One region of the Brevibacillus nigriterrae genome, then DNA from elsewhere that is predicted to be linked to it. Evidence: predicted binding sites of a transcription regulator. Region 1 holds the regulator's gene; each other region holds the start of a gene.

Region 1 (7,623 bases):
TGCATACAGAAGACGATTCCCTCCACCCTGAAACCCAATTGTTTCCGCCACACAATATCGAGGGGACAGAAGGGCGAAAACTGTACGGCAAATTAGAAGAGATTTATCAAAAGAATAAACAGGCAAATCATGTGTACTGGATGGACAAAACAAGATACAGTGCATTTGTCGGAACGGATTTAGAATTGCAACTGCGGTCAAGAGGGATTACGGAGCTTCATTTGGTAGGAGTTTGCACCGATATTTGTGTACTGCATACAGCAGTCGATGCTTATAACAAAGGATTCAACATCGTGATTCATCAAGATGCGGTTGCAAGCTTTGATCAAGAGGGTCATTCTTGGGCCTTGCGTCATTTTAAAGGATCACTTGGAGCAGATATTCAGTAGCGGAAGGGGAAGGTGAACATGAACAAGAACATAGATGACAGCCTTGCTTTGCACACCGATAAATATCAAATTAATATGACGCAAGTGTATTGGCGGGATCAGATTCATAACCGTAAAGCGGTTTTTGAAGTCTACTTCCGTAAAAATCCTTTTAAAAACGGGTACGCCATATTTGCCGGCCTTGAACAGGTGATCAGCTATCTCAGTGATTTTCGGTTTACAGAAAGTGATCTTGATTTCCTGAGAGATGATGGCTACAGCGAAGAATTTTTAAACTATTTACAAACGCTTCGCTTTACGGGAACGGTTTATTCCATGAGAGAGGGCGAATTGGTTTTTGCAAATGAACCACTGATGCGAATCGAAGCGCCCTTGGCAGAAGCCCAATTAATTGAAACAGCAATCTTAAATATCGTTAACTACCAAACGCTTATTGCCACGAAAGCATCTCGGATCAAGCAGGTAATTGGAAATGAAGTCAGTATGGAGTTTGGAACCAGACGAGCACAAGAAATGGAAGCTGCCATTTGGGGAACAAGAGCCGCTTATCTTGCTGGATTTGATGCGACATCCAATGTGCGTGCTGGTAAGCTTTTTGGAATTCCAACGGCAGGAACACATGCCCATGCGATGGTTCAAGCTTACCTAGACGAGTACACTGCTTTTTGTAAATATGCTGAGGTACACAAGGATTGCGTATTCTTGGTGGATACGTACAATACGTTAAAAATGGGTGTTCCTACAGCGATCCGAGTTGCAAAAGAATTTGGAGATCGAATCAATTTTAAAGGAATTCGTTTGGATAGCGGTGATTTGGCTTATCTATCTAAAGAAGCACGTAAAATGCTTGATGAGGCGGGCTTTCCCCACGCAAAAATCTACGCATCCAATGATTTGGATGAATACACCATCATGAACCTGAAAGCGCAGGGAGCAAAAATTGATGTATGGGGCATAGGTACCAAACTCATTACGGCTTATGACCAACCAGCTCTGGGAGCCGTTTATAAGCTGATCTCCATTGAAAATGAAAACGGCGTGATGGTAGATACCATGAAAATCAGCTCCAATCCTGAAAAAATTTCAACACCTGGACGAAAAAAGGCTTATCGCATCATAAACAAAGGAAATGGCAAATCAGAGGGCGACTATATTGCTCTGGAACACGAAGACGTTCAAAATGAAACTCGTCTTCACATGTTTCACCCCGTTCATACGTATATATCAAAATTTGTTACGAATTTTGAAGCGAGAGAACTCCATCAAGTCATTTTTACAAATGGGGAATTGGTCTATCAGCTTCCAACAATTCATGAAATCCAGGGGTTTGTAAAAGAAAATCTGGATGTATTGTGGGATGAATACAAACGAACGATGAATCCTGCGGAATATCCAGTTAGCTTAAGTCAAAATTGTTGGAGTAACAAAATGAAACTCATCGAAGAAATTCAGCAAAAAGTAAATCAGCTCAATCAAAAATAAGGAGGAGACTATGGCCAAGATTGGAATCTACGGATCTTCGTTTGATCCGATTACCAATGTTCATCTGTGGACAGCGAGTACAGTGGCTCACCGGTGCAAACTGGATAAGGTGATTTTTCTGCCTTGCTCTAGTCAACGTACAGATAAAGACATGAATATCACTGACGAGCATCGTTGGAACTTGGTTGTCAAGGCAATTGAAAACAACGATAAATTTGTAGCTGATGATTATGAAATGAAACAATTCGGTTGGGAGATTGCCACCTACCTCACGCTGAAACACTTTAAAGAGAAGTATCCTGACGATGAAATTTATTTCATCATGGGAGCCGATTTGCTGGTTGATATCGGTGAGGGAAAATGGAAGAATGCAGAGGGTTTAATCAATGAAAACAAATTTATCGTCATGGCAAGAGACGGGATCGACATGTTAAAAGCGATCAGCAAATCTCCTGTTCTGCGAAACGCCGATAATGGAAGTACTTTTCATTTGATCGACAAAGGATTGGCGATGGAAATCAGTTCAACCTATATTCGTGAAGAATTCAAACGTGGAGGGGAACCTCGATACTTGGTTCCAGACTGTTGTTACGACTACATTAAAACCAACAAACTTTATCGATAGTGAGGGGTAAAGATAAGATGGACACTCAAAAACAAATAATAGACGCTTTGCATGTCAAACCAACTATTAATAGTAAAGAGGAAATTCGCAATCGAATAGAGTTCCTAAAGGCTTATTGTAAAAAGGCAGGTGCAAAAGGTTTTGTCTTAGGAATCAGTGGAGGGCAAGACTCCACATTAGCAGGAAGATTGGCTCAATTAGCGGTAGAAGAGCTACGTATTGAAGGATATGATGCAAAATTCTGTGCGGTACGATTGCCATACGGAGTACAAAAAGACGAAGATGATGCTCAGGAAGCTTTGGTATTTATAAAACCCGACGAAACGATTGTTTTTAACATTCAAGATTCTGTAAATGCCCTTGTATCTACACACCGTGATGTTACTGGTCAAGAGTTGGCTGATTTTCACAAAGGAAATGTGAAAGCAAGAATGAGAATGATCGCTCAATATGCTATTGCAGGAGATCGAAATAGCTTGGTCATTGGGACCGATCATGCGGCAGAAGCAATAACTGGTTTCTTCACCAAGTTTGGAGATGGCGGAGCAGATATTCTTCCACTTACAGGTCTTACAAAAGGTCAAGGCAGAGAGCTTTTGCGAGCATTGGACGCATCTGAAAAACTCTATTTGAAAACGCCAACAGCCGATTTGTTGGATAACAGGCCACAACGAGCCGATGAAGATGAATTGGGAATATCTTATCATCAGCTTGATGAGTATTTGACAGGAAACATCGTTGATGCAGGTGTGAAAGCGAACATTGAAAAACGGTACAAAACAACCCAACACAAGCGGGAATTGCCTGTCACTCCTTTTGATCAGTGGTGGAAATAATACAGACCCTTCTTTTGCCAAGTGCAAGAGAAGGGTTTTTGAAACTTTGGGAAACATACCACGTAAACAACTAGTGTTCACATTGAATGATAGGGTGATTTCAGGAGGTTGCCATGGAGATATTGTTATGGATTATGATTGTAGTGTTGTTCGGGATCAGCATTGCGGGAATCTTCTTGCCGGTGCTGCCTGATCTGATCTTGTTATGGATTGGTTTCTTGCTTTATCAGTTTGTTCTGGTTGATCCAGGAGCAGCGGGCTTGCCTCCGTCGTTTTGGTGGGGGATGGGAATTTTAAGCTTGTTCTCTTATGGAGCGGATTTGTTGACAAACCTGTATTTTGTGAAAAAATCTGGTGGTTCCAGATTGTCATCCATTGCGGGTATTGCTGGGATCTTGCTGGGGATCTTTATTATTCCGCCTTTCGGGATGATTCTGTTGCCATTTGCGTTGATTATCGCTGTTGAAACGCTCATCCAGAAGCAGCCGCTAGATAAGGCGGTCAAAGTGGGGGTCGGTTCCCTGATCGCATTCCTCGGTAGTGCTGTAGTTAAAGTGTTCATCCAGTTGACGATGATTGCATGGTTCTTTATTGCGATATTCTAGTATGAAAAAAGCTTGGTGGCTGCTCCTTGAGTTCAGCTTCCAAGCTTTTCTTATGTAGACACTAGTGAATGTTTCTGTAGACACCAATCACTTTGCCGAGGATAGAAACGGATTGAAGGATGATCGGTTCTAGTGATGAATTCTCCGGTTGCAAACGGAAATGGGTTTTTTCCTTGAAGAAGCGCTTAACCGTTGCTTCATCTTCTTCTGTCATGGCAACAACGATATCGCCGTTGGTAGCGACGTTTTGCTGGCGAACGATGACATAGTCACCATTGAGAATGCCTGCCTCAATCATACTGTCACCTGATACCCGCAGCATGAAGACGTTGTCAGAAGAAACGAGATTTTCAGGAAGTGGGAAATACTCTTCGACTTGTTCGACAGCAGTAATCGGCTGTCCGGCTGTAACTTTACCAAGCACAGGGACTCGAACAACTGAAATATCAAAATCTTCCTGATAACGATCGCCGTCACCAAGTAACTCAATTGCCCGTGGCTTGGTAGGATCGCGACGGATCAGACCCTTTTTCTCCAAACGAGCTAAATGCCCATGAACAGTAGAACTGGAAGCTAGTCCAACAGCTTCACCGATTTCACGGACGGATGGGGGATACCCTTTATCTTTAACTTCTCTACGGATAAAGTCAATAATCGCTTGTTGTCGATTAGAAAGCTTGGACATTATTACACCTCGACTCTCTCGAACCTTTTTCTACATTATACCATGGGATCTTGCGTTCGACAAACATAAGTTCGTTTTTTTCTATTGACATGAACACACGTTCGCATTATGATAAAAACAACAAATGAGAACGAATGTTTGGGGGTAGTCGTTATGGAAGCAACTCTTTATTATCAACCGCAGGCGAAGAAAGCTGGCAGTAAGCGTGTGAAAATCGGAATTACTCGTGGGCAGGCAATCTTGTACACGTTATTATTAGGAATTGTATTTTATCTGATGGGCAGTTTGATGGTTGGGTCTGTAAATGCGGATACCACTCAATATAAAGTTGTTACAGTGAAAGCAGGTGAGAGTGTCTGGCAATTGGCAACGGAGCATTCCCAATCGGCTGATGCGGATATTCGTGAGATAGTTGATCACATCATCGAAGTGAATGGGTTGGAGAATGTTTTAATTTATCCTGGACAGTCTTTGAAAATACCTGTTCGAAATTGATAGAGGTTTCTTCGTTTTTTCCAAGCTTCCTCCCATCCAGCTTTGTGCTATAATGAAATGATAGTACGCAGCGTATCTCCTGATTTTAAAAGGAATGCGTTGATGTGGAAGGAGGGAACGAAATCGTGGTTTCAGATGAAGAGATCAAACGAATCAACGAATTAGCCAAAAAGTCTAAAGAGGTCGGACTGAACGAAGAAGAAGCCAAGGAACAGTCTGAACTGCGTCAGAAATATATTCAAGCTGTACGCACCTCCCTCAAATTCAATCTTGATTCTATTCGATATGTAGAAGATATTGAGGAAGAAAAAGGACCAAAACATTAATATAGCGTCAACCCAGGTTTTCAACGATGAGCACCCCTCTGTAGCGGGTGCTTTTCTGTCGTATGTTGATTGGTTACATAAAAGGTGGGTGGAGATACTATGAATTGGCTTGCGGTCGCTGTTGGTGGAGCTATCGGTAGCGTGCTTCGTTATATGCTTTCCTTGTTGCTGAACCAGCCTAACTTGCCTTACGGAACATGGATGGCCAACGGTGTGGGTTCACTTTTGATCGGTATGTTTTTCGTCTGGGGAAAGCAGAAGGGCATCATGTCCCCTGTTCTCTATATTTTTCTGACAACTGGCATCATGGGTGGGTTTACGACTTTCTCTACCTTTTCTCTTGAAGTCGTTCAATTCATTCAAAGTGGGATGTGGGAACGAGCGTTCGTGTACTCGGTTTTGAGTCTAGGCGTTGGCCTTGTCGGAGTCTTCTTGGGTATAGTTGCTGGTCGTCAGTTTTTTCTCTAAGAGACTCATGCCCTGCAACGCTTTGATTCACACTTTATTTTATAGCCAACAAATCCGTTATTTGATAAGATGGATAGTGCTTTCCATTTTTTAGTTGATAACAATTACACCACAAATGGGTTATTTAAGGAGGGGAACGCTTTGTCGGTTCGCCATTCAGCCTATCAATCGGAGCAAGAACATCTTGACCGAACAGTATCAATCATAGAGAAAGAAATTACACAACTGAGTGAAGATATTCGTGAAGCAACGGATGATTACGTCAAGCAGGTGGTGAATTATAACAAGGCAAAAGAACTCCGCCACCTCGAATATGCTAGAACCAAACCGTATTTCGGTCGTATCGACTTCCTGAAAGAGGAAACCTATGACCTGGATCGTGTTTACATAGGAAAAAGAGGCGTGGTGCGAAGTGATACTTTCGATGCTGTCGTTGTAGACTGGAGGGCACCGATTGCTAGTCTTTACTACAGCGGAGAAAGCAAAGATGCATTCTATCGCATCCAGAATGGGATCGTCAGAGGCGAAGTGAAGTTAAAACGAAACTTTGCAATTGAAGAGGGACAGATCAAAGGGATCTATGACGGTGCGTTGAAAGAGACGATTGATCGTGAAGTAGGAGATCCGGAAGAGTATCTTGATGAAGGATACATCGATGAATTCCTTGCTTCTACGTTAAATGAGAACAACGATGGCAGGCTCAAGGACATAGTTGCTACGATTCAATCAGAACAAAATGATATTATTCGTGCCTTGAAAGATCGCCCGGTTGTCGTTCAGGGGGTTGCAGGAAGCGGGAAAACAACGATCGCACTGCATCGCCTTTCTTATTTGATTTATAACTATCAGGATACGTTGGCATCCAAGCGGTTCATGGTGTTTGCTCCCAATAAATTGTTCCTGAATTATATCTCTGATGTTCTGCCGGAACTAGGAGTAGAAGATGTGCAGCAGTCTACCTTTGTGGATTGGGCGGCCAAGCTGATTAAAGCTGACATTCCAAAAGGCTGGCGGATATTGGACCCGAATCGACCGCTGACCTTGTTCTTTGGTGAGTTGCCTGATCAGGATTCTCCACGATATACGGAATGGCTGAAGGAATGCTCGGTGGCCAAGAATCGAATGCTGTTTAAGGGATCGCTTGCTTGTAAAGAAGCTCTTGATTCATTCATTCCTTATTTGATCGAGGAACATATCTCTTTCAAAAATTTACGTTTCCTATACAACAAAACAGAACAATCGTTCGGGTTGGGCGGAAATGAAATCAAGCAGCTATTTATCGAAGTTTATGCCCATTTGCCATTAAGTGCACGGATGGTTGCCCTACGGAAACACATGAAGCAAGACATTAGCAAGCAGTTTTACTCCCATCTGCGTGAGCGAAAAATTGATCTGGACAAACAAGGTCTTGCCAAATTTGAAAAGAAAATTGATCAAATCGTAGAGAACTATCTTAAGGATTGGCCAACCTTTGAGGCATTTTCTTTGTATCGCATGCTCATGAGTGATGAACAGAACCTTCGCAGACTGGTTTCATCCGATATTCCAGATGAAGTTCTTTCCGATGTAGCTCTTTCCTCCAAAGTGATTTTTGAGGAAAGCCGGTTGGAAGCCGAAGACTTGGCGCCACTGCTTTATTTGAAGGATATGGTGGAAGGGTTGGAGCCGAATGGGGTATTTGACCATGCGGTAGTCGATGAAGCACAGGATTT
Region 2 (7,623 bases), on a different contig from region 1:
GGTCAAAGGCTTCTCTTGCACTGATCTCAGCATGGCACTCCCCGGTGCGTCTCTCTTCAGCTCGCCCGATATCATGTAAAAGGACAGCCAAGCGGAGGACCTGCATTTCGGCCCCCTCCGCTTGCCCGATTCGTTCACACAGTCCCATGACACGCAAATTGTGGTACCAGTCATGAGCAGGATCTTGACCATCAAAGTAACGCTTGGCCTTTTCCAGTAAAGCTGGGGGAAGAGAATTTGTTATGTTCTCAACGAATGTCTCCATTACACTTTTCCCCTTTACGATTCAGCACTGCTCGTCACCAATTCATCCATGCGATCCAGCGTACGCTGGCGATCTCTCGCAAGGATTGGCCCCAGGAATTGACCCGTGTAGGATTCTTTGACCTTCACAACCTCTTCAGGAGTACCTTTGGCTACAATTTTTCCGCCTCTGGTACCGCCCTCAGGGCCAAGATCAAGAATATAATCTGCTGTTTTGATCACGTCCAGATTGTGTTCGATAACCAAAACCGTATCACCATTTTCAACCAGACGTTGCAACACAACAAGCAGTCGTTTGATATCATCGGTATGCAGACCCGTTGTTGGTTCATCCAGAATATAGAGGGTGCGACCGTTACTTCTACGGTACAGCTCAGAAGCCAATTTCACCCGTTGCGCTTCCCCACCTGACAGGGTTGTAGCAGGTTGCCCCAATTTCATATAACCAAGACCTACATCTAACAGCGTCTGAATCTTACGCTCAATACGAGGGATATTGCGGAAATAATCCAGCGCATCTTCAATCGTCATTTCCAATACATCAGAGATGCTTTTTCCCTTGTACTTCACATCCAGTGTTTCTCGGTTGTATCGTTTGCCATGGCAAACTTCACACGGTACATAAACATCTGGCAAGAAATGCATTTCAATTTTTATAATTCCATCACCGCTGCATGCTTCACAGCGTCCACCCTTGACGTTAAAACTAAAGCGTCCCTTTTTATAGCCACGCACTTTGGCCTCATTCGTCGAAGCAAACAGGTCTCGAATATCATCGAATACACCCGTATAGGTTGCCGGATTGGATCGTGGTGTACGCCCAATAGGAGATTGATCGATATCGATTACTTTGTCAAGATTATCCAGACCATTGATCCGTCTGTGTTCACCCGGTTTTGCTTTGGCACGGTTCAGTTCACGAGCAAGTGCTTTATGCAGAATTTCGTTTATCAGTGTACTCTTGCCCGAACCGGAAACACCTGTCACTGCAACAAACAATCCAAGCGGAATCGGAGCCGTCACATTCTTCAGGTTGTTTTCTTTAGCACCTTCGATCTCAATCCATTTTCCATTTGGCTTCCGACGCTCAAGCGGTACGGGAATAAACTTGCGGCCACTGAGATAGGCACCTGTCAGCGATTCTGGATTTGCCATTACCTCTGTTGGTGTCCCTTCTGCAACGACCTGTCCACCGTGAATCCCTGCTCCAGGCCCAATGTCGATGATATAGTCACACGCCAGCATCGTATCTTCATCATGCTCTACCACGATCAGCGTGTTACCCAAACTCGTCATGTGTTCCAACGTTTTGATGAGACGTGAATTATCCCGTTGATGAAGTCCAATACTTGGCTCGTCAAGGATATAGAGAACGCCCATCAGGCTGGAACCGATTTGGGTTGCCAGACGAATCCGCTGCGCCTCGCCGCCAGACAGCGTCCCTGCTGCCCGACTTAGCGTCAAATAATCAAGTCCCACGTCAATCAGGAAGTTAAGACGAGAAGTGATTTCTTTGAGAATCAGGTTGGCGATTTTCAAGTCCTTTTCACTTAAATCCAAGCCCTTGATAAAGTTATGAGCATCAACAATAGACAGGTCTGTGACCTCAGCGACATTCTTGCCTCCGATAAGAACTGCCAGACTTTCCTGGCGAAGACGCTGTCCACGACAAACAGGGCAAGCCTTTTGTCCCATAAACCCTTCAATCATCTCACGGATATAGTCTGAACTTGTTTCCAGATGACGGCGTTGCAGGTTAGGAATAACCCCTTCATAAGAAACAACCGCTTCTCTTACTTGTCCAAACTCGTTCTCGTACCGGAAGTGGATTTTCTCATCCTGACTGCCGTACAAAACAATCTTCAAATGCTCCTCAGGCATTTCTTCTACAGGTATATCCATACGCACACCAAAATGGCGGCATGCTGACTCAAGCAACTGTTGGTAGTAGGTAGACGACTTCGGTTCCCATGCTTCGATTGCCCCATCTTGCAATGTCTTGGTTACGTCGGGAACCACAAGGTCAGGGTCTACCTCCAGCTTTACCCCCAGACCATCGCATTCGGAGCAAGCCCCGAACGGACTGTTAAAGGAAAACACTCTCGGTTCCAAGTCACCAATTGAAAAGCCGCAAACCGGACAAGCATGCTTCTCACTGAACAGTAGTTCCTCCTGATCAATGATATCCACGATTACTTTGCCATCAGCCAGTCTCAACGCCGTCTCCAATGAATCGGCCAATCGAGAATGAACGTCTGGTTTGACGACAATGCGGTCAATAACTACTTCAATGGAGTGCTTTTTGTTTTTCTCCAGCTTGATCTCTTCTGACAAATCACGAACTTCTCCGTTTACCCGCACACGAACATACCCTTGCTTGCGAATGTCCTCCAGCAATTTGACATGCTCACCTTTGCGACCCTGGACAAGTGGCGCCAGAACTTGAATGCGAGTGCGTTCAGGATACTCCATCACCCGGTCAACCATTTGCTCAATGGTTTGTGAAGCAATTTCAATACCGTGATCAGGGCAGATTGGTTTGCCTATACGTGCATACAACAAACGCATATAGTCATAAATTTCGGTAACTGTCCCTACTGTTGAGCGAGGATTGCGACTCGTTGTTTTCTGGTCTATGGAAATAGCAGGAGATAACCCTTCAATCGAGTCGACGTCCGGTTTATCCATTTGACCCAAAAATTGTCTCGCATAAGCAGACAGCGATTCAACATATCTTCTCTGTCCTTCAGCGTAAATCGTATCAAATGCTAGCGAGGACTTCCCAGAACCGGAAAGACCGGTTAAGACAACAAATTTATCTCGTGGTATCACGACGTCAAGATTTTTCAGATTATGTGCCCGAGCGCCTTTTACCACAATTTTATCTAACGGCATGAATCATTTCTCTCCTTACAAATCAGCTTTTAATTCCAATATCAGGTCACGAAGCTCAGCTGCACGCTCGAACTGGAGATTGCGTGCCGCTTCCTTCATTTCGTCTTCCATACGCTGGATAACTACGAGGCGATCTTTTTTTGGCATCTTCTTGAGATCGGTATTCGGAAGATAGTCTGCCTTTTCTTCTGCAACACGTGTCGCTTCGATTACGCCTCGGACTGCCTTCTTGATCGTTTGCGGGGTAATGCCATGCTGCTCGTTGTAAGCCATCTGGATGGATCTGCGTCGCTCTGTCTCTCGAAGCGCAGCATTCATCGAATCAGTCATCTTGTCAGCATACATGATGACTCGCCCTTCTGCATTACGTGCCGCACGTCCAATGGTTTGGATCAAGGAGCGTTCATTGCGCAAGAAACCTTCCTTGTCTGCATCCAGAATTGCAACCAGAGATACCTCAGGCAAATCCAGACCTTCCCGCAACAGGTTGATCCCTACAAGCACATCGAATTCGCCCAGTCGCAAGGAGCGGAGAATTTGCATACGTTCAATCGTCTTGATGTCGGAATGCAAATAGCGAACTTTGATGCCGATTTCTTTTAAGTAATCGGTTAAATCCTCAGACATCTTCTTGGTCAGCGTGGTCACCAGTACCCGTTCTTCTTTGGCAATTGTTGCCTGAATTTCGCCAATCAGATCGTCAATCTGTCCCTTAATCGGTCGAACCGAAATAGTCGGATCAACTAATCCTGTAGGGCGAATTACCTGTTGGACCAATTCTGGACAATGCTCCAGCTCATAAGGGCCTGGAGTTGCCGAAATATAGACTGCTTGATGGATTTTGCGCTCGAACTCTGCAAATTGCAGTGGTCGGTTATCCCGAGCAGACGGCAGACGGAATCCATGTTCAACCAGTACGTCTTTGCGTGCTCTGTCTCCATTGTACATTCCTCGCACCTGAGGCAATGTCATGTGAGACTCATCGACCATCAACAGGAAGTCATCCGGGAAAAAGTCAATCAGCGTATACGGAGGATGCCCTGCTGGCAAACCAGTCAAATGGCGTGAGTAATTCTCAATACCGGAGCAAAAACCCATCTCCATCATCATTTCAAGATCATAACGGGTGCGCTGTTCCAATCGTTGTGCTTCTAACAGCTTCCCTGCTTCACGTAATTCTGTCAGCCTTTCTTCCAGCTCGGCTTGGATGTTGGCGATAGCTACCTTCATCTTTTCATCACCGGTTACATAGTGAGACGCTGGGAAAATAGCGACATGGTCTCTTGTCCCGACGATTTCACCGGTAAGGACATCAATTTCGGTAATACGCTCAATCTCATCTCCAAAGAACTCTACGCGGATCGCCTGTTCACTTCTCGATACAGGAAAAATCTCAACTACGTCGCCTCGTACACGAAACGTACCACGTGTGAAATTAATATCATTGCGGTTGTATTGGATATCCACTAACTTGTGCAAAATCTCTTGTCTGCTTTTTTCCATCCCTACACGAAGGGAGAGTAACAGTTCCTTATACTCCTCCGGTGAACCCAAACCGTAAATACACGAAACAGACGCTACGATGATAACGTCTTTTCGTTCCAACAGGGCACTCGTTGCTGAATGTCGCAGTTTATCTATTTCATCATTGATGCTAGCGTCTTTTTCGATGTATGTATCTGATTGAGGAATGTAGGCCTCTGGTTGATAGTAATCGTAGTAGCTGACGAAATACTCGACAGCATTATGAGGAAAGAACTCTTTGAACTCTGCAGCTAACTGGGCAGCCAGTGTTTTATTGTGAGCCATAATCAACGTCGGCTTGTTCACCTGAGCGATTACCTGTGCTGCCGTAAACGTCTTACCTGTCCCGGTAGCTCCCAGTAATGTCTGATGACGTTTGCCTGCCAATACACCTTCCACAAGCTGTGAAATGGCCATTGGCTGGTCACCAGATGGGCTGAACTCAGAAACTAACTGGAATTGATCCATAAGACCGATCATCCTTCCTTTCACTGTTAAAAGCATTATACCATAAATTGTACGATAACAAGAACATTTGTTTGTCTAATGAACTGTTCCCATTCTGCCGATATCTTTATAGAGGTATTTCTTCTGATTATTTACTCATCTCCTTATAAGAAATGGAGTGTACTTGCATGGCAGATAGCGTTACAAACTCAACATATATACCTAATGAATATAGTTATACAAACAAAAAGCAGTTCTCCTCCGAAATGGATCAAGATGCATTCATGAAGCTGTTTCTGGAACAACTAAAGCACCAGGACCCAATGTCACCAATGGACAATACGCAATTCATGCAAAATACTGCCTTGATGACAATGGTAGAGCGTCTGACCAAGATGCAGTCGCTGATGGAAGAAGCGAACAGCAGCTTATTGAATCTGCCAGAATACGAGTCACTCATCGGCAAGTCAGCTTCCTATACAAAAGTAACTGAAGATGAGGTCACAGGCGAAAAGAAAACCGAGCAAAAAGACGGAACCATCTCCGCAGTGAAGCTGGTAGATGGAAAAATTTACTTCCAAATCGGTGAGGACACCGTAACCCGTAATAATATCAAAGGTTTGGAATCTAAAGGTATGACCAATGATTCCTTATTGGATAATACGCTGAAATATACGCAAATGATCGGCAAGCGAGTCAGCTATTTGGAAGAACAAGTGATTGATAAAGATGGCAAGCCAGAGACAACCGATGATCAATACACGGATACGGTATCCAAAACTGGCATCATTACATCCTTCAGTCTCAAGGACGGAAAGCTGGAATTCACCATCGATAAGGATAAAAAAGTAACAATGGATAAAATCAGCGGAATCGAAGTCGCTGATAATGTTCCGATGGACAATACATTGAAGTATGCACAAATGATTGGCTATAAAGTCGTTTATAACGAACTTGTTGAAAACAATGGGAAGACAGAAAATGTAGAGAAGACGGCAACAATTAAAGCAATGAATATGAAAAACGGCCTGATCGAGTTTTTGCTCGATAACGATAAAAAGATCAAGCCAAACGAAATTGTCGGCCTGGAAGTTCAGGCAACTCCACCGACAACAGCCTAGTTTTTATAGTCTATGCTGTCTATTGTTGACAAGGATTTTTCACTCTAAAAGCATAAAGGCTGCTAGAAGATTTTTTCTCTTCTGGCAGCCTTTTTTTCAGTTATGCGCCTAATTTTATTTTCTCCATACGATCCTTGATCAACTGGATCAGGCTCATTTTGTGTACTTCCACGAAGTAATTCGTAGAGCTGTCAGGCACTACGATAATGCCAAGCTGATGATGATTGCCTGCATAGATAGCACACTGAACAAACTTTTGCTCATTGTTATAGGTGAGCACTTCCATTTTACAAAAAGCAGGATTTGCTTGAAGAGCAGGGTACAACTGTGTTTTATCCTGTACGGGAATCCCGTTTACTTTCACGATGATCTCCCCAGGCAAAATTCCCATCTGCTCAGCAGGAGTATCCGGCAAGACAGCCATAACCTTTATGCCTTTTGGTGATTGAATAAAGTACGGCGGAGCACTTTGCTCACGTCTTTGGCTGATGACAAACAAGCCCTCGTGCCCTGCTATCGTATACAAGGCAGCGAAAACGGCCAACCATGGCAGCCAAACGGATGCGTAGCTAAGTCCCAGCAGGAGCAGTGCATAGATGAAAAGTTGGCGGGAGGCTTGTCTTGCCTTCTCCTTGGAAACCATGGTCTGTGTCAGATCGGAAAATCCGGTTACAGCAGGCAATAGCATCAAGCCATATCCCATTCCAAGACCGATATTCTCAGGTGAAAACAGCGGCCAGCCTGGGTAAAGTGGTGTACTAAGCAAACCGGATGCTTGGGACGGCACCAGAAAAAGGAGCGGCGTCAGCCAAAACGATTGCAGGTGATAAGCACCGACAATTCTTCCTCTTTTGCCTTCCACGAATAACGGAGAAGCATCACGGCCTGCATTCCATCGTATCAGCATGGCCTCAATCAAGTGCAGCAAGCCAACCAGAGCTAACAACGGCACAGGATTCACATTGGCAAGCCATGTCCAGACGATCCCGACTCCCTGATCACCCATCGGATTCGGAGCGAGCAGTGTCAACATATGCAAGAGGGTAAGGATACCCGCAGAGTAAGCTAGACAGAAAAAACGGATACGGATCAAAGCGAGTCCAAGGGAAAGGAACCACAAGAGCCACATATCCGTCTCTTGCACCATAATCCCTAGCAATCCCGCAGAAATCGAGGCAATGATACCCCCGACAAGTCCCATCCCTATTGATCGGACCGTTTGCTTGAGGGGTGACTGAATTCTGGCAGAGAATAGCTGTCTCTCAACAACCATCTGCTTCCGATACTGCAGGTAAATGAAAAGTACAAACACGTAAAGCAATGGATTTAGCAGCAAATGAACGAATGCAGTAAGATAGTTGATTAACAGTTC
Region 3 (7,623 bases), on a different contig from region 1:
CAGTTACGCAGTCAAAAAGGACGGCAGTCTCTGGGCATGGGGCTCGAATTACAGCAGCCACCTAGGTGACGGAACTTCTGACAAGAGACTCACTCCCGTACAGGTAGTCGGCCCCAATCAGTCTGGTGTCCTGAAGGATGTCATCTCAGTTTCTGCGGGTGAAAGCCATGCGATGGCTGTAGATGAAGAAGGGAATGTATTTGGCTGGGGAAGCAATAATGGTGGTCAACTGGGCTATGACTCTGCTCAAGCGTCCCCAAGTCCGGTTAAAATCAACCACAACTTCGTTATTGATTCCAAGTTGACTGGTTTGAAACTTTCTGATGGTACGTTGAGCCCGAATTTTTCTCGCAAAATTAAAAAATATACAGCACAAGTAGCTAATCAAGTGGAGAGCATCACTGTAACGCCAACTGCTTTCAATTCCAACGCAGGGATACTTATCTCAATGAATGGTGCCAAAGAAGCCATCGTCAGCGGACAAACGACAAACCCTCTTCCGCTGTCTGTTGGCGAAAATCAAATGGAGATCGTGGTCAAAACTCTTGATAGCGCAACTACCTATCATGTTACCGTCACTCGTTCTTCAGAAAACCAGGCACCTGTAGCCTCCGACCTCTCTCTCTCCACACAGCAAGAGACGGAAGTAAAGGGAACCCTCCCAGCCAAAGATGAAGAAGGAGATACCTTGACCTACAGCATCGTCGATAATGGCTCACATGGAACGGCGAAACTTACGGATGCGGAAAAAGGTGCCTTCACCTACACACCTGACAAGGATTTTATTGGTACAGATTCCTTCACATTCAAAGCGAATGACGGTAAGCATGACTCCAATATCGCTACCGTTTCCGTAACGGTTGGTAAACAAGGAAGCTCTGACCTGCTCGTTTCTGAAGAGAATCTTTTGCTCCAGCCTTCCAAGACAACAAGACTGAAAGTATACATGGTTGATGAAAAAGGTAAAAAGAAAGACATTAGTACTGACAATCAAACCAAATATGTAACGAGTGACAAAAACATTGTCACTGTCGGCAAGGGTATCGTAAAAGCAGGCAAACAGGAAGGCGAAGCAACCATCACCATTAGCTACAAGGAATTGAATACAGAAGTAACAGTGAAGGTAGCCAAAAATTCTGTATCCAAACTAACTTCTTCACAGAAAAAAGTGACACTCAAAGCGGGGGAAACTTCTCAAGTCAGCCTGAAAGCCGTATTCTCTGACAAAAGTGAAGCGGATGTAACCGCTCTGGCTACATGGACTTCGAGCAAGCCGGAGATTGCTACCGTAGTGGATGGCCAAATTACGGCACTCAAAACAGGCACAGCTACAATCAAGGCGATCTATGGCGGTAAATCGGTAAACGTAACGGTATCTGTGAAGAAAAAGTAACCGGATCGCACAAGAAAACCCACCCGATACAAGCTATCGCTGGCATCGGGCGGGGCCCCAAACTTATAAATCTACCAAGAAAAGCTCTTTCCCTTGTCGGAAAGAGCTTTTGCGTTGTTGTTTATTTGTCTGTTTGTGTGGTGTCTGTTATTTCATCTGAGTTTCCCGCTGTCTGGCGAGGACGTGATGACCGATCGGCAACCCTTTGGCCTCCAGTTCCTCTGCGGTTAGGACGTTAAAAGTCTCGTTTTTGCACGGCATTGGCATCAATCCTCCCAACGGGCTTAAACATTTGCCATTGGTGTCTGTCTCGATTACCATATACAACCCCTTGCACTCTAGCTGTTGAATGAAGTCGGTCCATCGCTTGGCGTTCAGTAACTCTGCGTGCTTGGTTAAGATTACGCCCATCTCTTGTGCTTGCATGAATATCCCCTTTTTCTGTTAAAAACGTCTTTGGCTCGCCAGTTTGTATTGACGTGTTTGCTGCCCTCACTAAGATACAGCGAAAGCAACTTTCATGCAAAAAGCGTTTTGGCACAAAAACACGCAAATTTCAGCCGTTTCTCGCAACCATTACGACGCAAAATGCTGTTTCGCTTATTTTGCTCTTCTCTCTCCTGTTTTCATCTACAATCGCTCTACTTCCAGTAAAACATCAAAAGAAATCCACTTTACACCCTGTAATGTATTCATTTTCAACCGTCTTGCCGCCTGATCGATATGGGTCACCAAGCCACGTATTTCCTGGGACACCCGCCCATCGTAATACTGCAGACGCAGGGTTGCTCTTTCACGCATACCCTCCCACACTGACTGGCTTAACTCCGCCTTCTCATCTTCATCCAGCACAGGCGGCACATATCGAAGCTGATCTTCTTTTAGTTGCAGATATAACTCACGGTGTTCTGGCAACACGAACCGACTGGCCGCAAACAAATTTTCTTTTTTCGAAATCGTCTTATCCCGTTTCACTCGCAACCTCTCTCTCTTCTGTCACCCACATGCGTACACGCTGCTGGCATTCCGCCCGCAGCAATTCAATGGAGTAAACCGCTTCCTGTAAATAGCCGTTGCAACGAACCTGTACACAGTAGAGATGGTCTTGTTTTTTGCTCGTGAGCAGCTCGTATCCCTTTTGACGAAGACAGCGCTTCAGGCGAATATGCTGCTTTTCTGCCCAACAGGATAAGCCCTCTAACAAGGCATGATAAGACAGCGACAGCGGCAATTGATGCATAACTGTCAAATCAGCCATAGCGGCCTTGAACAACAATCCGAAAAGCACACACTCCCGCAGTTGCTCCTGCAAGCTTGCCAGCTCATCTTTTTGCATTATTTATAATGCCCTCCTATCTTGCGTGCCCGCTCCTTGGCCTGCCCTGAATCCAGCAGTGACACGGCACGAAGAATCGCATCTTTTCCATATTTTGCTCGAATCCCGTCCATCACAGAGGCAAGCGAGCGCTGTTTGCTTTTATCCTCAAACAAGCTGAGTTGAATCTCATCATCTGGCTCCAGTTGACCGAGGTGAACGCCTACACTTCGAACCGGATGGTGATCCCAAAATCGCTCAAACAAAAGCAGGACGGCCTGATACAGCGTCATTGCATCATTGGTTGGCTCAGGCAGCTTGATCTGACGCCAAAAGCCTGTGGGCACATCGTAATTCGCTCCCCGACAGCCGACGGAAGCAACATGCCCCATCAGTTGTTTGCTGCGAGAACGGCGGCACACCTCTTCGCACAATTCCAGCAAGATGACCTTGATATCTTTTGCCGTATGATAGTCGCGTGGCAATGTCATATGGTGCCCGATTCCCTTTTGACGCTCATGTGACTTTGCGGATACGGGAGAGTCATCCAGCCCATGTGCGGTTCTCCACAAAACATCCCCATTCACTCCCCACCGCTTGGTTAGAGAAGAGAGAGGAAGGTTTGCCAATTGTTCAATTTTATAAATGCCCATCTGGTGCAAATGCCGTTTCATCCGTGACCCGACACCAAGCAACTTCTCAATCGGCAGCTTCCACAGCGTATCAGCCAGCTCTTCTTTACGAAGCCAATAGATACCAGCCGCCTGTTTCTTGGCGAAATTATCACAGGCCATCTTGGCAAGCACCTTGTTTTCGCCGATCCCGATACGGCAGACGACACCTGTTTCGAGCCAGATGCGTTCACGTATCATTTCAGCAATGCGCCACGGCTCACCAAACAAGGAAGTACTTCCTGTCACATCAAGAAATTGCTCATCAATCGAATACGGTTCAACCAGGTCTGTGAACGCCTCGAAAATCTGTGTAATTTGCAGGGAAACACGAATGTACTTCTCCATGCGGGGCTTGACTACCACCAGATGCCTGCACTTCTGTTGCGCTTGCCAAAGTGTCTCTGCTGTCGCCACTCCATATTCTTTGGCTAGCGGACAAGCAGCAAGGACAACACCACTGCGCCGCTCCGGGTCCCCCGCTACGACGATTGGCTTGTCGCGAATCAGTGGATTAGCTGCCTTCTCGACACTTGCATAGAAACTCTGCATATCAGCCAGAAAAATAACCCGCTTCCCTTTGCCTTGTTGCAAAGTCATTTACCTCCCAGCCCATCTGAAGTATTATGTTGGCCCAGTAAGAGAGAATAAAAATAAGAACATCTGTTCTATATTATAGCAAACAAACGTTCTTATTTATACCTCCATTTGTCTGGAAATTTTTTGTATAGAAAGCATCTGACGGTGTAACGAAACAAAGCAGAGCGACGTATAACAAATATCTTAGTTCATACAAGGGAGCCTGAGGGCATGAGCAAAAACAAAGCAATGGTTTCATTATTCGTAACCGTTTTACTGGCAGGATGTATGACGAAGCCTGCTGCACTGCCAACGACAGAGCCTGCTCAACCAACAACCACGCTGCAGACCACAGCAGAACAAACAACAAGTACAGCTCCTCCCCAGCAAGAGAATCAGGAGGAAATCCAGATTGTCCCGAAGCCAGAACTGCCTCAACCAGTAACCATTCCTGCAAAAGAAATTCCCTATGCTTATGAAAATATGAAGGAGGATGTGCTAATCCAACTCGATGAAGAACCGAGACTCCATTCGCCGATTCGCACCGTAGTTGCAACCACACCGCAGAAATACACGCTCTTTTTCCGCCAAGCGATGGACCCTGCTTCCGTGGAGTCTGCGATAAAGGCGAATACCGATATGAAAGAAGATCATCAAGCCTCAGAGAAGCGCCCCAGCTTTACCTTTACATGGACGAGTGACCGTCAGCTACACCTGATCGTCGAAGTTCCCGAGCTGCAGCAGCCGGAGTATGGGCATCAGTATGACATCAATGTCAAAGGAGCCAAGACAAAAAAAGGGCAGATTCTGCAGGAGCCACCTACCTTTCTCGCAACACTCTACACACAGCCGCAGCTTTGGCGAATCTCATCTGACGGCAAACGAGCAGAGCAGGTGACAAATGAGGAAGAGCCTTACCACTGGAACCAGGTGGGTTTAGGGAATGATCGATATGCCCTCTTGTATCGTTATACGAAATACTGCGAATGTGATGCAATCTACCCTAAATTACATGCGGTTTATGACTTCGAGACTGATCAACTCACCAAATACCCGGTGGAGCTGATGACGCACTACCTGGGAGAAGGCGAGTTTTTCGCAGATACCAGAGGCTTCTTTTATCACAAGCCCGCTAAAGGTGTAACAATGCCGGCAAGTGATACAGTCACCAAAATCAAAATGGATGGCTTTGTCCACGGAGCAAACTTTAGCAAAAAACGCACACACCTCTTCCTTGCCGTAGGAACCAAGGAACAGCAAAAAGATTACGATCTCGTCATTATTGAGCTGGCAACCCAAAAACAGACACGTATCCCCCAAGCACTGAAAGGGGAAGTTCCACATAGCGAAGTATCTGATGCAGAAATCGGCTCGAGCTTCTATGACGATGGAGAAAATGTCTATTTCGCCATGAGAAACCATGAGGAATACAAAGAAAACCGCTATCAATACAGTTGGAAGACAAACCAGGTCACTGCCTGGAATCCTCCTGTGGAGCCTGAGCAATGGTCTGGATTCATCAGTTCAGAAGACAGAGTGTATCAGATCTACTGGAATGGCGGGCTATACAAAGGTACTGAACGAATTCTTGAGATGCCCTTCTCAGAACATTGGCTGGGCAGCACTCACAAATTAGTCATGAGCATCCCTCCTGATAATCTGGAAAGGGCTCCTATAAAAAAGGCAGGACTGCACTTGTATGATGTAGACACCGGAGAATCAAGGCAAATTCTCCAGACCGCACATCCGGTCCTTGGCACAAGCAAAGATGGCAAATGGATATATCTCAATGTTACAGGTCCTCTCCAATGAAATGATGACCAAAACAGAAGCCAAAAAGACGCCTCGGAGAAAAGCTCCTTGGCGTCTTTTTACCCATCCGATAGTAGCTTTTCGCTAACATTGGATGGGGCCCCTTTTTAACCTCATAGTAACTATTGCTTTACCTTTGCATCCCCATCAAGCACATCTTCATACCGCATTTTATCGAAGTAGGCATTGGTGCCGGAAGCAAGCGTGACCCAGTAGTTCAACTGTTTGCTTGCATCTTCCTGAATGTATACGATGGTTTTTTCCAAATCGTAGTCCTCACCTGTCTTCGGATCGTCAACCGATTTGAAAATACCGCTCTCCTTCAAGTCCTTGAGCGAGATTGTCATGTAGCTGTTCGCTTCCAGGCTAATCTCCTTCTCCACCTTGTTCTTATCCACCGGTTCAAAATAACGCAGTGTCACTGTTTCGTTATTCTCCGATTTGTATCCGTTGGCAACAATGAACTTCTTGGCAGATTCTACGATGTGAATCGCGTTGGCACGCTGCTTCTCAGGAGAATTATCCTTTTGCATCCACGTCACAGCAGGAACTACCAGTGTCAGGACAACCCCGATACTTGCGATAATCAGCAAGATTTGATAAAACGAAATACCCTTTTCATTTTGTACCAGTTTTTTGAACCAATCCTTCATCTTCAGTCTCCCTCCCTGACTCCAAACTCTCTACTGTTATTTTCAACGTTGCATCCCTTAGTCAAATACCGCACCTTCCAGTACACCTTGCTCCCGTAAGTACTCACGCAAATGAGCATAGGTAGCATCCTCCCAAAAATGAGGATCTGCCACCAATTGAACAGTCTCCTGACGAGCGACCTCCAAGGCCTTGTAATCACTTAACAGATCAGCCACCTTGAATTCAGGCAACCCGCTCTGTTTGGTCCCGAAGAAATCCCCCGGCCCACGCAGCTCCAAATCACGCTGGGAAAGCTCGAAGCCATCGTTCGTTTCACACATGACTCGCATGCGTTCCTTACCCACTTCCGATTTTGGATCGGCGATGAGCACGCAATACGACTGGTCAGCCCCCCGTCCGACACGACCACGCAACTGATGCAGTTGGGCAAGACCGAACCGTTCGGCATCGTAGATCACCATAAACGTGGCATTCGGTACGTTGACTCCGACCTCTACGACTGTCGTCGAAACAAGAATTTGCGCTTCTCCTGCTGCAAATGATTGCATCACTTCATCCTTTTCCTTGGCAGGCAAGCGTCCATGCATCAAGCCGACGTTGTATTCTTTGAAATACGTCGACAATTGAAAATGCACATCGATCGCATTCTGTACATCCAGTTTATCCGATTCTTCAATCAGCGGGCAGATAACATAGGCTTGTCTGCCTTGCCGCAGCTCCTGACGCATTTCTTCGAGTACGGAGTGAAACTGTTCGTGCTTTACCCACTTAGTATCGATCGGCTTGCGTCCTGCCGGCATCTCATCGATGGTGGAGACATCCATATCGCCAAATGCGGTAATTGCCAATGTCCGTGGAATCGGTGTAGCCGTCATAAACAGCACATCGGGTGATAAGCCCTTGTTGCGCAGAATCCGTCGCTGCTCCACACCAAAGCGATGCTGTTCATCAGTAATGACCAGCCCTAATTTATTGAAAAACACATCTTCCTGAATAAGTGCATGCGTTCCGACAACCACATCAATCAGACCCATTTGCAGGGAAGCGAGTGTATCACGCCGTTTTTTGGCGGTAAGTGAGCCTGCCAATAAAGCAATTTGCAGCCCCATCGGCTCAAGCAGTGCTTGAAGAGACTTCACATGCTGCTCAGCGAGGATTTCTGTCGGCACCATCAAGGCACCTTGATACCCTGCTTTCAC

What was found. The regulator LexA, encoded in region 1, represses DNA repair genes until DNA is damaged. The targets are predictions, from matches to a motif close to CGAACATATGTTCG.
Region 2: a site for LexA is predicted at 5,212-5,225, ahead of uvrB (excinuclease ABC subunit UvrB). Genes of this name have one in related genera too.
Region 3: a site for LexA is predicted at 4,059-4,072, ahead of ACPW7N_RS17255 (DNA polymerase IV). Genes of this name have one in related genera too.

The regions. Positions count from the first base shown of each region.
Region 1 covers NZ_JBNCMT010000001.1:120,553-128,175, reverse strand. The annotation lists gene ACPW7N_RS00710 (cysteine hydrolase family protein) at 1-389, shown strand, start outside; gene ACPW7N_RS00705 (nicotinate phosphoribosyltransferase) at 408-1,871, shown strand; gene nadD (nicotinate-nucleotide adenylyltransferase) at 1,882-2,496, shown strand; gene nadE (ammonia-dependent NAD(+) synthetase) at 2,514-3,332, shown strand; gene ACPW7N_RS00690 (DUF456 domain-containing protein) at 3,446-3,937, shown strand; gene lexA (transcriptional repressor LexA) at 3,999-4,622, opposite strand; gene yneA (cell division suppressor protein YneA) at 4,776-5,117, shown strand; gene ACPW7N_RS00675 (DUF896 domain-containing protein) at 5,243-5,443, shown strand; gene crcB (fluoride efflux transporter CrcB) at 5,543-5,911, shown strand; gene ACPW7N_RS00665 (HelD family protein) at 6,053-7,623, shown strand, end outside.
Region 2 covers NZ_JBNCMT010000005.1:17,041-24,663, forward strand. The annotation lists gene ACPW7N_RS05075 (HD domain-containing protein) at 1-265, opposite strand, end outside; gene uvrA (excinuclease ABC subunit UvrA) at 280-3,159, opposite strand; gene uvrB (excinuclease ABC subunit UvrB) at 3,175-5,151, opposite strand; gene ACPW7N_RS05090 (flagellar hook assembly protein FlgD) at 5,319-6,251, shown strand; gene ACPW7N_RS05095 (PDZ domain-containing protein) at 6,352-7,623, opposite strand, start outside.
Region 3 covers NZ_JBNCMT010000023.1:71,071-78,693, forward strand. The annotation lists gene ACPW7N_RS17235 (RCC1 domain-containing protein) at 1-1,393, shown strand, start outside; gene ACPW7N_RS17240 (hypothetical protein) at 1,541-1,819, opposite strand; gene ACPW7N_RS17245 (YolD-like family protein) at 2,024-2,368, opposite strand; gene ACPW7N_RS17250 (YhjD family protein) at 2,355-2,729, opposite strand; gene ACPW7N_RS17255 (DNA polymerase IV) at 2,729-3,979, opposite strand; gene ACPW7N_RS17260 (hypothetical protein) at 4,190-5,770, shown strand; gene ACPW7N_RS17265 (hypothetical protein) at 5,893-6,423, opposite strand; gene recG (ATP-dependent DNA helicase RecG) at 6,481-7,623, opposite strand, start outside.